DNA from 4 places in the Shewanella morhuae genome. Region 1 is predicted to be linked to each of the others. Evidence: predicted binding sites of a transcription regulator. Region 1 holds the regulator's gene; each other region holds the start of a gene.
The links. The regulator NrdR, encoded in region 1, represses ribonucleotide reductase genes. The targets are predictions, from matches to a motif close to AAACACNANATNTNGTGTTT.
Positions count from the first base shown of each region.

Region 2: the regulator NrdR is predicted to act here: its motif matches at 1,521-1,540, upstream of nrdG (anaerobic ribonucleoside-triphosphate reductase activating protein).
Region 3: the regulator NrdR is predicted to act here: its motif matches at 1,278-1,297, upstream of nrdA (class 1a ribonucleoside-diphosphate reductase subunit alpha).
Region 4: the regulator NrdR is predicted to act here: its motif matches at 1,374-1,393, upstream of nrdD (anaerobic ribonucleoside-triphosphate reductase).

Region 1 covers NZ_PYSG01000002.1:2,364,540-2,367,868, reverse strand. Annotated here, with positions in the region: gene glyA (serine hydroxymethyltransferase) at 1-990, shown strand, start outside; gene nrdR (transcriptional regulator NrdR) at 1,260-1,709, shown strand; gene ribD (bifunctional diaminohydroxyphosphoribosylaminopyrimidine deaminase/5-amino-6-(5-phosphoribosylamino)uracil reductase RibD) at 1,842-2,996, shown strand; gene C9I43_RS10900 (riboflavin synthase) at 3,008-3,329, shown strand, end outside.
Region 2 covers NZ_PYSG01000002.1:1,260,423-1,263,751, reverse strand. Annotated here, with positions in the region: gene C9I43_RS06085 (nitrate/nitrite transporter) at 1-851, shown strand, start outside; gene C9I43_RS06080 (putative zinc-binding protein) at 929-1,315, shown strand; gene nrdG (anaerobic ribonucleoside-triphosphate reductase activating protein) at 1,572-2,042, shown strand; gene nrdD (anaerobic ribonucleoside-triphosphate reductase) at 2,029-3,329, shown strand, end outside.
Region 3 covers NZ_PYSG01000002.1:1,431,983-1,435,311, reverse strand. Annotated here, with positions in the region: gene ubiG (bifunctional 2-polyprenyl-6-hydroxyphenol methylase/3-demethylubiquinol 3-O-methyltransferase UbiG) at 1-256, shown strand, start outside; gene C9I43_RS06795 (HAD family hydrolase) at 258-932, shown strand; gene nrdA (class 1a ribonucleoside-diphosphate reductase subunit alpha) at 1,453-3,329, shown strand, end outside.
Region 4 covers NZ_PYSG01000002.1:998,030-1,001,358, forward strand. Annotated here, with positions in the region: gene C9I43_RS04865 (MarR family winged helix-turn-helix transcriptional regulator) at 1-263, shown strand, start outside; gene C9I43_RS04870 (hypothetical protein) at 416-1,105, shown strand; gene nrdD (anaerobic ribonucleoside-triphosphate reductase) at 1,455-3,329, shown strand, end outside.

The DNA.
Region 1 (3,329 bases):
ACTTACGCTAACGTACAACCTCATTCAGGTTCTCAGGCAAACAGCGCTGTTTACATGGCATTGTTAAAACCTGGCGATACCGTACTGGGCATGAACTTAGCCCATGGTGGTCACTTGACCCACGGTTCACCAGTTAACTTTTCTGGCAAACTGTACAATATTATTCCTTACGGTATCGATGAGTCGGGTCAAATTGACTATGACGAAATGGAACGTATTGCGATTGAACATAAGCCTAAAATGATGATCGGCGGTTTCTCTGCTTATTCTGGTATCGTTGATTGGGCAAGAATGCGTGAAATCGCCGACAAAATCGGTGCTTATTTATTTGTGGATATGGCACACGTTGCAGGCCTTATTGCTGCGGGTGTTTATCCAAACCCAGTACCGCACGCACACGTAGTGACCTCAACGACCCACAAAACCTTAGCCGGTCCCCGTGGTGGCGTGATTTTGTCAGCAGCTGATGATGAAGACTTATACAAGAAGTTGAACTCTGCAGTATTCCCTGGTGGTCAAGGTGGCCCATTAATGCACGTTATCGCTGGTAAAGCGGTAGCGTTCAAAGAAGCGCTAGAGCCAGAATTTAAAGTTTACCAGCAGCAAGTGGTTAATAACGCTAAAGCGATGGTTGAAGTGTTCCTTGAGCGCGGTTACAAAATCGTCTCTGGCGGAACTGAAAATCACCTAATGCTAGTTGACCTGATTGGTCGCGACTTAACCGGCAAAGAAGCTGATGCCGCTTTAGGTAGTGCTAACATTACGGTGAACAAAAACTCAGTGCCAAACGATCCACGTTCACCTTTTGTTACATCAGGTGTGCGTATCGGTACGCCAGCGATTACACGTCGCGGCTTTAAAGAAGCGGAATCAAAAGAACTGACGGGCTGGATTTGTGACATCCTCGATGATGCCCATAATCCTGCTGTGATTGAGCGTGTGAAAGGCCAAGTGTTGGCACTGTGCGCACGTTTCCCTGTTTACGGCTAATTTGCTTGTCATCTACGCTTAATTAGATGACAGGCTGAGATCGACTACTGAGACTTATATTTAGCATCAGGTACTTAACATTAGGTACTTAGCGCTAGGTACTTACATCAGGTAGTTAACCTCAGCCCATAAATAGGATAAAATCCCATGGCCGCATCTAGCGGCCATTTTTATTGGTAAAATCTTAGGCCTAAATCAATTGAGTTTGGCAGAGACTTAGCAAACAAGGCTATTTACGGCTTTATCTTTATCTACAGGCAGGAGGTTCAATGTATTGTCCATTTTGCAGCGCGACAGATACTAAAGTTATCGATTCCCGTTTAGTGGCAGAAGGCCATCAAGTGCGCCGTCGCCGAGAATGCACCGAATGCCATGAGAGATTTACCACTTTTGAAGGCGCTGAGTTAGTGATGCCGCGGGTGATTAAGCGCGATGGTTCACGCCAACCCTTCGATGAAGAAAAACTCCAAGGTGGCATGCTGCGCGCCGTTGAAAAACGCCCCGTGTCTATGGATGAAATTGAACAAGCGCTCAGTAAAATCAAATCGACCCTGCGCGCGACAGGTGAGCGAGAAGTGCCGTCAGAAATGGTTGGTAACTTGATGATGGAGCAATTAATGACGCTCGATAAAGTAGCATATATACGCTTTGCTTCTGTGTATCGCGCCTTTGAAGATGTATCCGAATTTGGCGAAGCGATAGCCAAACTGCAAAAGTAGTTATTCAGCTTTGCAGCCTTTAGGTTAGGCGTTTGGTCACATAGATTTGAAAGATGGCTTTTATTAAATAGCTTTAACAGACTGATTTTATTAGCAAGGTGAAAGACGAAACCTTTAACAATAGGGTTAAACATGAGCTTGAACATAAGTTGGTCGGTGCTGGATATTCAAATGATGAGCCGCGCGATTCAATTGGCGCGTAAAGGCTTTTACACCACAAGGCCTAATCCTAGTGTTGGCTGCGTTATTGTTAAAGATAACCACATTGTCGGCGAAGGTTATCATCAAAAGGCGGGAGAGCCCCACGCTGAAGTCCATGCGCTGCGTATGGCGGGTGAAGAAGCTCGCGGCGCAACGGCTTATGTGACTTTAGAGCCCTGTAGCCATTATGGCCGCACGCCGCCCTGCGCCTTAGCGCTGATCAATATTGGCGTTAAGCGTGTGGTGGTAGCGGTGGAAGATGCTAATCCACAAGTCGGTGGGCGCGGTATTCAAATGCTACGCGACGCTGGCATCGAGGTTGATGTCGGCTTACATCGCCATGAAGCTTATGCCTTAAATGCGGGCTTTATGAAACGTATGGAATTAGGACTGCCAAGAGTTACAGTCAAATTAGCGGCAAGTCTTGATGGTAAAACAGCACTGTCTAACGGTGTATCTAAATGGATCACTGGCCCTGAATCACGCCGCGACGTGCAGCGCTTACGCTTACGTGCTTGCGCACTGGTAACGGGGATTGAAACCATACTGGCGGACGACCCTTCGCTCAATGTGCGTTATCAAGAGCTGGGCAGTTTAAAAGACAGGGTAACTGAGGCGCAATTACTACAGCCATTAAGAGTGATACTCGACAGTCGTGCCCGTTTGCCGTCAACAGCCGCTTTTTTGTCTATCGCATCGCCAATATTGTTGGTGTCGACCGTGGCATATCCCGCAGCGTTTCAAACACAATTGCCCTCCCATGTGAGTTGCCTTGTGTTACCCGCAATGGCAGGTCGCGTGTCATTACCTGATCTATTACGCTATTTAGGCCAAAGTTGTAATCAAGTGCTGGTGGAAGCGGGCGCAACCTTAGCGGGCGCGTTTTTAGCGCAGGGGCTGGTCGATGAGTTAGTGCTATACCAAGCGATGAAAATCCTCGGTGGGCAAGGGTGTAATTTATTACAATTGCCCGATTATCAAACCATGGCGCAAATTCCGGCATTAACCGTGGTCGATGAGCGTAAACTAGGGCCAGATACCCGTTTGACCTTGAGCCTTATGCCAGATCCCTCTTTATCTAACTAAGTGAGTTAACCATGTTTACTGGGATTATTGAAGCCGTGGGCACCCTGCGCAAACTGGAGCGTAAAGGCGATGATATTCGTCTTACCGTGGCGAGCGGCAAATTGGATTTAAACGATGTACGCTTAGGCGACAGTATTGCTACTAATGGCGTGTGCCTAACAGTGGTGCAGCAATTAGCTGACGGTTATGTGGCTGATGTCTCAGCCGAAACTGTAAGCCTAACGGGTTTTGCGAACTATAAAGTAGGCACTAAGGTTAATCTAGAAAAAGCCGTCACCCCAACTACGCGTTTAGGGGGACACATGGTCAGTGGCCATGTGGACGGTATTGCTA
Region 2 (3,329 bases), 1.1 Mb from region 1:
CTTTAGTGATATCTGCCAGTGTGTTTGGCGGTTTAGAAGGAGAGCCTCTCACCCTCGTATTGCAAAACAGTGAAACACATTCGGTGTGGTTGCAAAACGCGGCGTTTATCTGGGTGCCATTTATCATTATTGGCTCCATTGCGGCGTGGTTTGGCATGAATGATATTACGGATGCTAAATCTTCATTTAAGGAGCAAGCCGTCGTCTTTAAACGTCATCATACTTGGCTAATGTGCTGGCTTTATTTAGGAACTTTTGGCAGTTTTATTGGTTTTGCTGCAGGTTTCCCGCTGCTATCGGGTATGTTATTCCCAGATGTCGATCCCGTTAAGTTTGCCTTTATCGGTCCACTTGCAGGTGCATTAGCCAGGCCTATCGGCGGTAAATTAGCCGATAAATTTGGCGGCGCTCAAGTGACACTATGGAACTTTTTCTTCATGGCGATGGGCGTTATCGGTGTGCTGTACTTCTTACCGCATGACGGTGCTGCGGGTAATTTTGGCGGCTTCTTCGGTATGTTTGTTTTGCTCTTTATCACCACAGGCATTGGTAATGGTTCAACGTTCCGTATGGTGCCAGTGATGTTTTTAACCCTTAGGCAAAAAGCATTAGGTAAAGGCATGGAAAAACAAGCCGAAATCGAAGGAAACCGAGAGTCCGCAGCAGTTTTAGGCTTTATTTCTGCCATTGCTGCCTATGGCGGATTTTTTATTCCCAAATCCTATGGTACCGCAATGAGCTTAACTGGAGCGGTAGATACCGCGCTCTATGGGTTTATCCTGTTTTACGCCAGTTGTGTGGTTATCACTTGGTGGTTCTACGCTAGGCGTAACGCAGAAATCCCTTGCTAACTGTTAGCTAAACAATGGTAGGCATGCCGATTTAGGGTGCCTATCATCTACATTCACTTTTTTACAAAGGTGCCAACATGACAAAATTATCGACGAATAAACCCTTGGTTTATGCCTGCTCTGGCTGCTCAAATGTCGCACAATTAGCTAATGATGTGGCCCTGACCCTTGATCGTTCAGGCGTGATGCAAATGTCATGTATCGCGGGCGTTGGAGGGAATATAAAATCGATTGTCAGACTGGCGAAATCTGGACGCCCCATATTGGCACTTGATGGTTGTAAGCTCAATTGCGTTAAAAATAGTTTAGCGCTACAGCAAATTGTACCCACCTGGCACATAGAGCTCACCCAATTGGGCTATAAAAAACAACAGCAAATTGATTGCGATCTGGCTGATAGTTACCGTTTGTTACAACATATCCATCAAAAAATTATTCATATTCCTCAATGTAAACTTAATTAGTCTAACTATTATTTACACTGCCGCTGTTTTATTTAAGATCTGGAACCTACTGTAAATAAGCTAAGTTTAATACAGCTTAAACAAGCACTTATTTACAGCCATTCACCCGTGTTATCTGCTTCACTCCCCCAAGATTAACCTCATCGCATTAATCCTCAATAGTTTGATCTTGATCAAACTATTATTTGTCTATCTCGATATCATAAAACACAACATATAGTGCGCAATAATATAATAAACACAAGATATGGTAATTATGGTATTTAATAGCTTTGCACCACAGATCTGTTTTCAAGAGGTTCCTGATGAGGTCTCGTTAGCATTTACCATCACAGGTTGCCCACTACGTTGCCAAGGATGTCATAGCCAAGATACTTGGGATCCAGAAACGGGTATTCAGTTAAATAATGATAATTTTCAACATTATTTAACACGTTATCAGGGACTGGTGAGTTGTGTTTTATTTTTTGGTGGCGAATGGAACCCCGCTGCATTACTCGACAAGTTATCACTGGCAAAAAAACACGGTCTTAAAACCTGTCTCTACACTGGAAAAACCAAGGTATCACAGCATCTAATTGCACAGTTGGATTACCTCAAAACGGGGGCTTGGCGACCAAATCAAGGAGGATTAGAAAAGGAAAAAACCAATCAACGCTTTATTGAACTCGCAACGGGAAATCTACTCAACTTTAAATTTAGGGAACATCACCATGCCATCTCTTAACCCACAGCAATTACAAAAAAAATTAGCTTTTATTAAGCAATACCAACAATCCAATAATGCCGCTGATGCTTCGCATTTAGATGCGAATGCAAATGTGACTCATAAGAACATTGCCACCTTAGAAACCGAGTTAATGAAAGATTATTTCATTGATATTAATCGTGAATTAGTAAAACAAAAAATAACTGAATTATATGGTGTAGATTTAGCGAAAGAATACGAGAGACAAATAACAGAACATGAAATTTATGTTCATGATGAAACCAGTTTAAAACCCTATTGCGCTTCTATTTCAATGTATCCATTTTTACTCAGCGGATTAACTCAATTAGGCGGCGAATCACAAGCGCCAAAACACTTAGAGTCTTTTTGTGGCAGCTTTGTTAATTTAGTATTTGCTATCAGCGCGCAATTTGCTGGCGCAATTGCGACTGTCGAATTTTTAATGTATTTCGATTACTTTGCCCGTAAAGACTTTGGAGATGATTATCTCACCGAGCATAAACACGCAATAGAGAACCACCTACAACACGTTGTGTATGCGTTAAATCAACCTGCAGCAGCAAGAGGATACCAAAGTGTATTTTGGAATATCTCTCTTTATGATCAATATTATTTTGAGGCCATGTTTGGGCAATTTGTATTTCCTGACTTTACCCCGCCAGATTGGCACTCTTTAAAACAGTTACAAGTTTTTTTCTTAGATTGGTTTAATCAAGAACGGAATAAAGCCATTTTAACCTTTCCAGTGATCACCGCCGCGATGTTAACCGCTAATGATAAAGTTAAAGATACGGAGTTTGCCCATGTTTGTGCCAAAAATATGAGCGAAGGCGGTGCATTTTTTATTTATCAATCCAAAAATGCTGACTCTTTAGCCTCATGCTGTCGTTTACGGAATGAAATAAGCGATCACACCTTCTCCTACAGCTTAGGTGCTGGCGGCGTCGCCACAGGTTCAATTAATGTTATCACTATTAATATGAATCGTTTAATCCAAGATAAACGCGATCTTAAAATCGAAGTTGGGAAGGTTCATCAATATCAAATTGCCTATCGTAAACTAATGGAAGAACAATTGGCCAATGGTATGCTGCCAGTCTATACCGCAGGGTTTATCTCTCTGGATAAACAATTTATGACGATTGGTATTAATGGCATGGTAGAAGCTGCTGAATCTATAGGCTTAATAGCTGACACTAATAATGATTACCAAACCTTTGTCGACCAACAATTACAGATTATTTATAAGGCTAACCGAGAAGCTACTCAAAAATTTGGCTACAA
Region 3 (3,329 bases), 930 kb from region 1:
CTCGACCATTAACCGCAACCTTAAATCCTATGTGCACACCATTTTAGGTGCCGAATATTTGCTAAAAATGCTGCCTGTTGGCACCCATGAACACAAAAAATTTATTAAGCCTTCCGAGCTGATTGAGCTGGTAGATAACACCGACCTTATCTGTATCGATGCGTTAGGTGTTAGCTACAACCCATTGACGGGCATTTTTAAATACACGCCTAAGGTTGATGTGAATTACATGATAGCGACGCGTAAGGTTGATTAGTATGAGCTTGACGCAGATTAAAGGCGTACTGTTCGATCTCGACGGCACTTTAGCCGATACCGCGCCGGATCTAGTACAAGCCCTCAATTTAAGTCTTCAGGACGTCGGCATCGCCGCGCAGCCGTTAGCGGCCATGCGCTACGCAGCATCCCACGGCAGTTTTGCCCTAGTCGATGCGGCAATACCCAATGCAGCGGATGATCTTCGCACTCAAGTTCAGCAAGGGTTGCTCGCCCATTATCAGCGCATTAATGGCGATCACTGTGCGCTATTCACAGGCATTGCAGCATTACTCGATTGGCTCGAATTAACACAAATACCGTTTGGGGTGATCACCAATAAGCCTGCTCGCTTTACCCGTCCATTATTACGAAAACTAAATTTACACCTGCGTATGCCCGTGATCATTAGCGGCGATTCGACAAAGCATCCCAAACCCCATACAGCGCCAATGTTGTTAGGCGCACAGCAACTTGGCTGCGTCCCATCGCAAATTTTGTACCTTGGGGATGCTGAGCGCGATTTGCTGGCAGCCAAAGCTGCAGGCATGTTAGGCGGCGTGGCACTATGGGGTTATTTAGGGGAGAACGATAAGCCGTTACAGTGGCCAGCTCACGCCTATTTTGTAAGCCCTGAACAGCTACACCAAACATTAATTGAGCGGCTAGCCTGTTAACGCAAGCATTAACATTATACTGAGTCATTGCGCTAATTTAGCCTAAAAACGGTGCTTACCATCTATTATAATTTGTACCATTTGCGGTGAACTAGAAACGAACAGTAACGTCGCTCAAAAAATGCTAAGCCAAAAACAGCGATCGCTGCTTATTGTAGCGATCGCGATCTCAGCAAGAGATCGCTTAAAAGATATTCAGCAACTGTGTATGCTACCCTGAAATTGACCTACAAGGTTAGTCACTACTAACGCATCGACTTACCCCCAAGATATCCACAAGATACCCCCTGAATTCAGGCTTGCAAATAGGGGCAAACCTCACTATCTTGTATCCCAGATAATTTAAAACACCATATCTTGTGTATAGGTAGCAATCAGACACACTATGAAGTTCGCCGCTTAATTGACTTATTTTTACTCAGTCAACGATATTTAAGGGACGGTTATTGATTGTTTTACAAGGATACGTTCGGTGAACTTGCTCACCTAAACAGATATAAGAACCAAGGCCTATCTTCAAATGAAAAGCACTATGACAGTCACAAAACGTTGTGGCGATCGTGAAAACATCGATCTCGACAAAATTCACCGCGTAATTACTTGGGCAGCCAAGGGATTAAAAAACGTTTCTGTTTCTGAAGTTGAACTTCGCTCACACCTACAGTTTTTTGATGGCATCCCTACTGAAGCTATCCACGAAACGATCATCAAAGCAGCGGCGGATTTAATTTCACCAGAGGCACCTGACTATCAGTTCCTTGCCGCCCGTTTAGCGGTGTTTCATTTGCGTAAGAAGGCCTTTGGTCAGTTCGAACCGCCAGCATTGTATGCTCATGTGACTAAGCTGGTTGAACTAGGTAAATACGATCAACATATTTTACAAGATTACACCCGCGAAGAGCTGGATGTAATGGATACCTATATCGACCATTGGCGCGATATGGACTTCTCTTATGCTGCAGTAAAACAGCTTGAAGGTAAGTATTTAGTTCAAAACCGTGTCACGCACGACATCTACGAGAGCGCCCAATTTCTATACATTTTGGTGGCAGCGTGTTTATTTGCCCGTTACCCAAAAGAAACGCGCCTGAAATACGTTAAAGATTTTTATGATGCTGTGTCGACGTTTAAAATTTCGCTACCAACGCCTATCATGGCGGGTGTACGCACACCAACGCGTCAGTTCAGTTCTTGCGTACTTATCGAATGTGGTGACAGCTTAGATTCAATCAACGCAACAGCTTCGTCGATTGTGAAATACGTCAGCCAACGTGCGGGCATAGGTATTAATGCCGGTCGTATTCGCGCCTTAGGTAGCCCAATCCGTGGTGGCGAAGCCTTCCACACAGGTTGTTTACCTTTCTATAAGTATTTCCAAACCGCGGTGAAGTCTTGTTCTCAAGGCGGTGTGCGTGGTGGTGCTGCGACCTTGTTCTACCCAATTTGGCACTTAGAAGTCGAATCACTGCTGGTATTGAAAAATAACCGCGGCGTAGAAGATAACCGTATCCGTCATTTAGACTACGGCGTACAGCTGAATAAACTGATGTATCAACGTTTGATCAAAGGCGAAAATATCAGCCTATTCAGTCCATCGGATGTACCTGGCCTGTATGATGCTTTCTTTGAAGATCAAAACGAATTTGAGCGTTTATATCTGCAATATGAGCAAGACAGCAGCATTCGTAAAAAAGCTATCAAAGCCGTTGAGCTATTTTCACTAATGATGCAAGAGCGTGCTTCTACTGGCCGTATCTACATACAGAACGTAGATCACTGTAATACTCACAGCCCGTTCGATTCAAAAGTCGCGCCGATCAGACAATCTAACCTGTGTCTTGAAATCGCCCTGCCGACAAAACCATTGAACAACATTGATGATCCTGAGGGTGAGATCGCACTTTGTACCTTGTCGGCGCTAAATTTAGGTTCTATCAAAGAATTATCTGATATTGAGCCATTAGCCGATCTGGCCGTGCGAGCGCTAGATAACTTATTAGATTACCAAGACTACCCCATCAAGGCGGCACAACGTGCCTCGATGAATCGCCGTACTTTAGGCATAGGCGTGATTAACTTTGCGAACTACTTAGCGAAAAATGGCCTGAAGTACTCTGATGGTAGCGCCAATGCGCTCACCCACAGAACCTTTGAAGCGATTCAGTTCTATTTACTGAAAGCCTCAATGAACTTAGCTAAAGAGCAAGGTGCATGTCCGTTATTCCACGAGACCACTTACTCTCAAGGTATTTTACCTATCGATACCTACAAACGTGACCTAGATAAAATTTGTGCCGAACCATTGCACTTAGACTGGGAATCACTGCGTAGCGATATTAAGCAATATGGCCTGCGTAACTCAACGCTATCGGCATTAATGCCATCAGAAACCTCATC
Region 4 (3,329 bases), 1.4 Mb from region 1:
AGTTATCCGCGGCAACTAAGCTCGATATGGGCACTTTAACGCCTATCGTTAAGCGACTTGAGGTGAAAGGGCTGATCACGCGTTTAGTTTGTGTGGATGATGAACGGAAAAAACGGGTGACGCTGACCAGTCAGGGAGAAGATATTAAGCATGAGGCGTTAGCCTTAAAGCAAACGCTGCTCGATAAAGTGCAGCTGGATGCTGAGGCACTCGATTTATTGCGCCGCCAATGTCTTGCTCTGATTGAGGACTTACAGTCCTAGGCATAAGTCTACCTAATATCCTGTGATGGGATAGTGATGTGCAGGGATAGCTGTGTGAAGGCCTTAATTCTAGCTAGGCATAGATTCATACTTGATTGGCTTAATTTTTGCTTTAAAACTACCAATTAGTCTTAGACGCCGAATTATTGACAATGAATTCTATTGCAAATAGCTTCAATCTTACTCGTAGTAGTACCAGTGTCGCCGATGCTTATGGTGCCAATAGCCAAAAAACCAATACGGCTAAAACAGATAGCACTATTACGTCAACCAAACCTCAGCCAGATACGACTAAAACAGACGCGACAAAAGCGGATGAAATCGCACTGTCACCTAGGGCGCAGCGAGCACAGAAAATTCAGTCGATGGCGAAGGATTTCTTTGCCGATGGCCAATTTGGTGTCGCGAAGATCCCTGCGTTAGTGTCACGTTTACAAAAAGACGGGATTTTATCGGACATGCAACTCGAACGTTTATCCAAAAATGGTATAACAGTTCCCAGTACGACAGAGCCAAGCAAGCAGTCGCTACAAGATTTTGTCGATGATGAACTTAAATCACTCGCTAAAAACTCGCCAAATAATCCGCTGGTTAATACCTTGATAGATGCTAAAAGTGTTTTAAATAATATGGATGATGCGCATTCGCCAGTATTGGCGCAAAAAGCCACTAAGACACTCGGACAGTTAACTGATTATTTGAATTCAGAACCAGCGTTAACCGATACACAAAAACAGCAATGGCAGGGGCTTAAATCAATGATGCAATTGGCCTCATCGATGGGGGCGCATCAGTCTGCATCGGGTCAGTTAAGCAGTTATCTGGCACTTGCTAAACGTTAATATGCCGACGTATATTTTGTTAATATCAAAGCCATTTTTTATTTATTGAAAATGGCTTTGTGCTAATTGTTATAAAATCACACCTATTTTATCTCCCATCTATTTATTTTCTACCTACCTATTTTATCCTCCATCTATCTTGCTTTATGACGAAGGTCAAGGCTCTAAGTGTGGATCATCGGCTATTACAACACTTCTGCTTTGTTCTTTTCTCCTATCTTGAAAACCATGATCTGGATCATAGAAACTTTAATGTCGATGCCGCCTAATACGCTACATATTGTGTTTGCTGAATCATTGGTTACTACATGTGGTGTTTGATTCGGTCTAAATGGAGAAGGACTCACTAATGCCAGTCGTGATTAAGCGGGATGGTTGCCGCACACTTTTTGATGAAACAAGAATAAGAGATGCGGTTATAGCCGCTGCAAACTCGGCAGGTATTGAAGATACTGATTATGCTGCAACAGTTGCTGCCAGTGTGAGGCTGCAAGTGGCGACATTAACCGAAGTGGATATCCATTATCTGCAGGATGTCGTTGAAAACTTACTGATGGAAGGCCCGTACAAGTCGCTGGCACGGGTGTACATCGAATACCGTCACGATAGAGATATATGTCGTGATGCGACCAGTAAACTCAACCTTGAGATCCGTGGTTTAGTTGAGCAGAGTAATGCGGCATTGCTTAATGAGAATGCCAATAAAGATTCCAAAGTGATCCCGACTCAGCGGGATTTACTCGCGGGCATAGTGGCAAAACATTATGCCAAAAGTCATATTTTGCCAAAGGATGTGGTTGCTGCCCATGAAGCGGGTGAGATCCACTACCACGACTTAGATTATTCGCCGTTTTTCCCTATGTTTAACTGCATGCTAATTGATTTGGCAGGCATGTTGACTCACGGCTTTAAAATGGGCAATGCTGAGATTGAAACGCCAAAATCGATTTCTACAGCAACGGCGGTCACCGCGCAAATCATTGCCCAAGTGGCGAGCCATATCTATGGTGGCACGACCATTAACCGTATCGACGAAGTGTTAGCGCCATTTGTCGCCAAGAGTTATGACAAGCACTATCAAACCGCATTAAATTGGAAGATCACCGACGCCAAAGCTTTTGCCACTGCGCAAACTGAAAAAGAGTGTCACGATGCGTTTCAATCACTCGAATACGAAGTAAATACCTTGCATACCGCCAATGGACAAACACCATTTGTAACCTTTGGCTTTGGTTTAGGTACTTCGTGGGAATCACGCTTAATTCAGCAATCTATGCTCAAAGTGCGCATGGCAGGTTTAGGCAAAAACCGTAAAACAGCAGTATTTCCTAAGCTCGTATTTGCTATTCGTGATGGCATCAATCACAAGGCTGGCGATTGCAATTATGATGTCAAACAAATGGCGCTCAAATGCGCAACTATGCGTATGTATCCCGATATTCTTAATTATGAACAAGTTGAAAAAGTCACTGGTTCGTTTAAAACTCCAATGGGTTGTCGAAGCTTTTTAGGCACCTATGAAGAAAATGGCGAACTCGTGCATGAAGGGCGTAATAATCTTGGGGTGGTCAGTTTAAATCTGCCGCGGATTGCCTTAGAAGCACAGGGCAACGAAGCCGAGTTTTACCGTATTTTGGATAATCGATTAGTTTTAGCTCGTAAAGCTCTGGATACTCGCATTGAGCGACTAAACGGCGTAAAAGCCCGTGTTGCACCTATTTTGTATATGGAAGGTGCCTGTGGCGTACGTTTACGAGCAGATGATGATGTGTCGCAAATCTTTAAAAATGGTCGTGCGTCAATTTCACTCGGTTACATTGGTTTACATGAAACCATTAATGCACTTTATGGCACCCAAACCCATGTATTTGATAATGCACTATTAAGGGAAAAGGCCGTTGCCATTGTTGCTTATCTAAAAGCCGCTACTGATGCTTGGAGAGTTGAGACGGGTTATGGCTTTAGTTTATATAGCACGCCAAGTGAGAATCTTTGCAGTCGCTTTTGTAAACTAGATGCCAAACAATTTGGTCTCGTTGCTGGAGTGACGGATAAAGGCTATTACACCAATAGTTTCCATCTTGATGTTGAAAAGCACGTCAATCCATACGATAAAATTGATTTTGAGCAGCCATATCCTGCGATAACCAGCGGTGGATTTATTTGCTATGGCGAGTATCCCAACATGCAGCATAACCTTGAAGCGTTAGAAAACGTCTGGGAT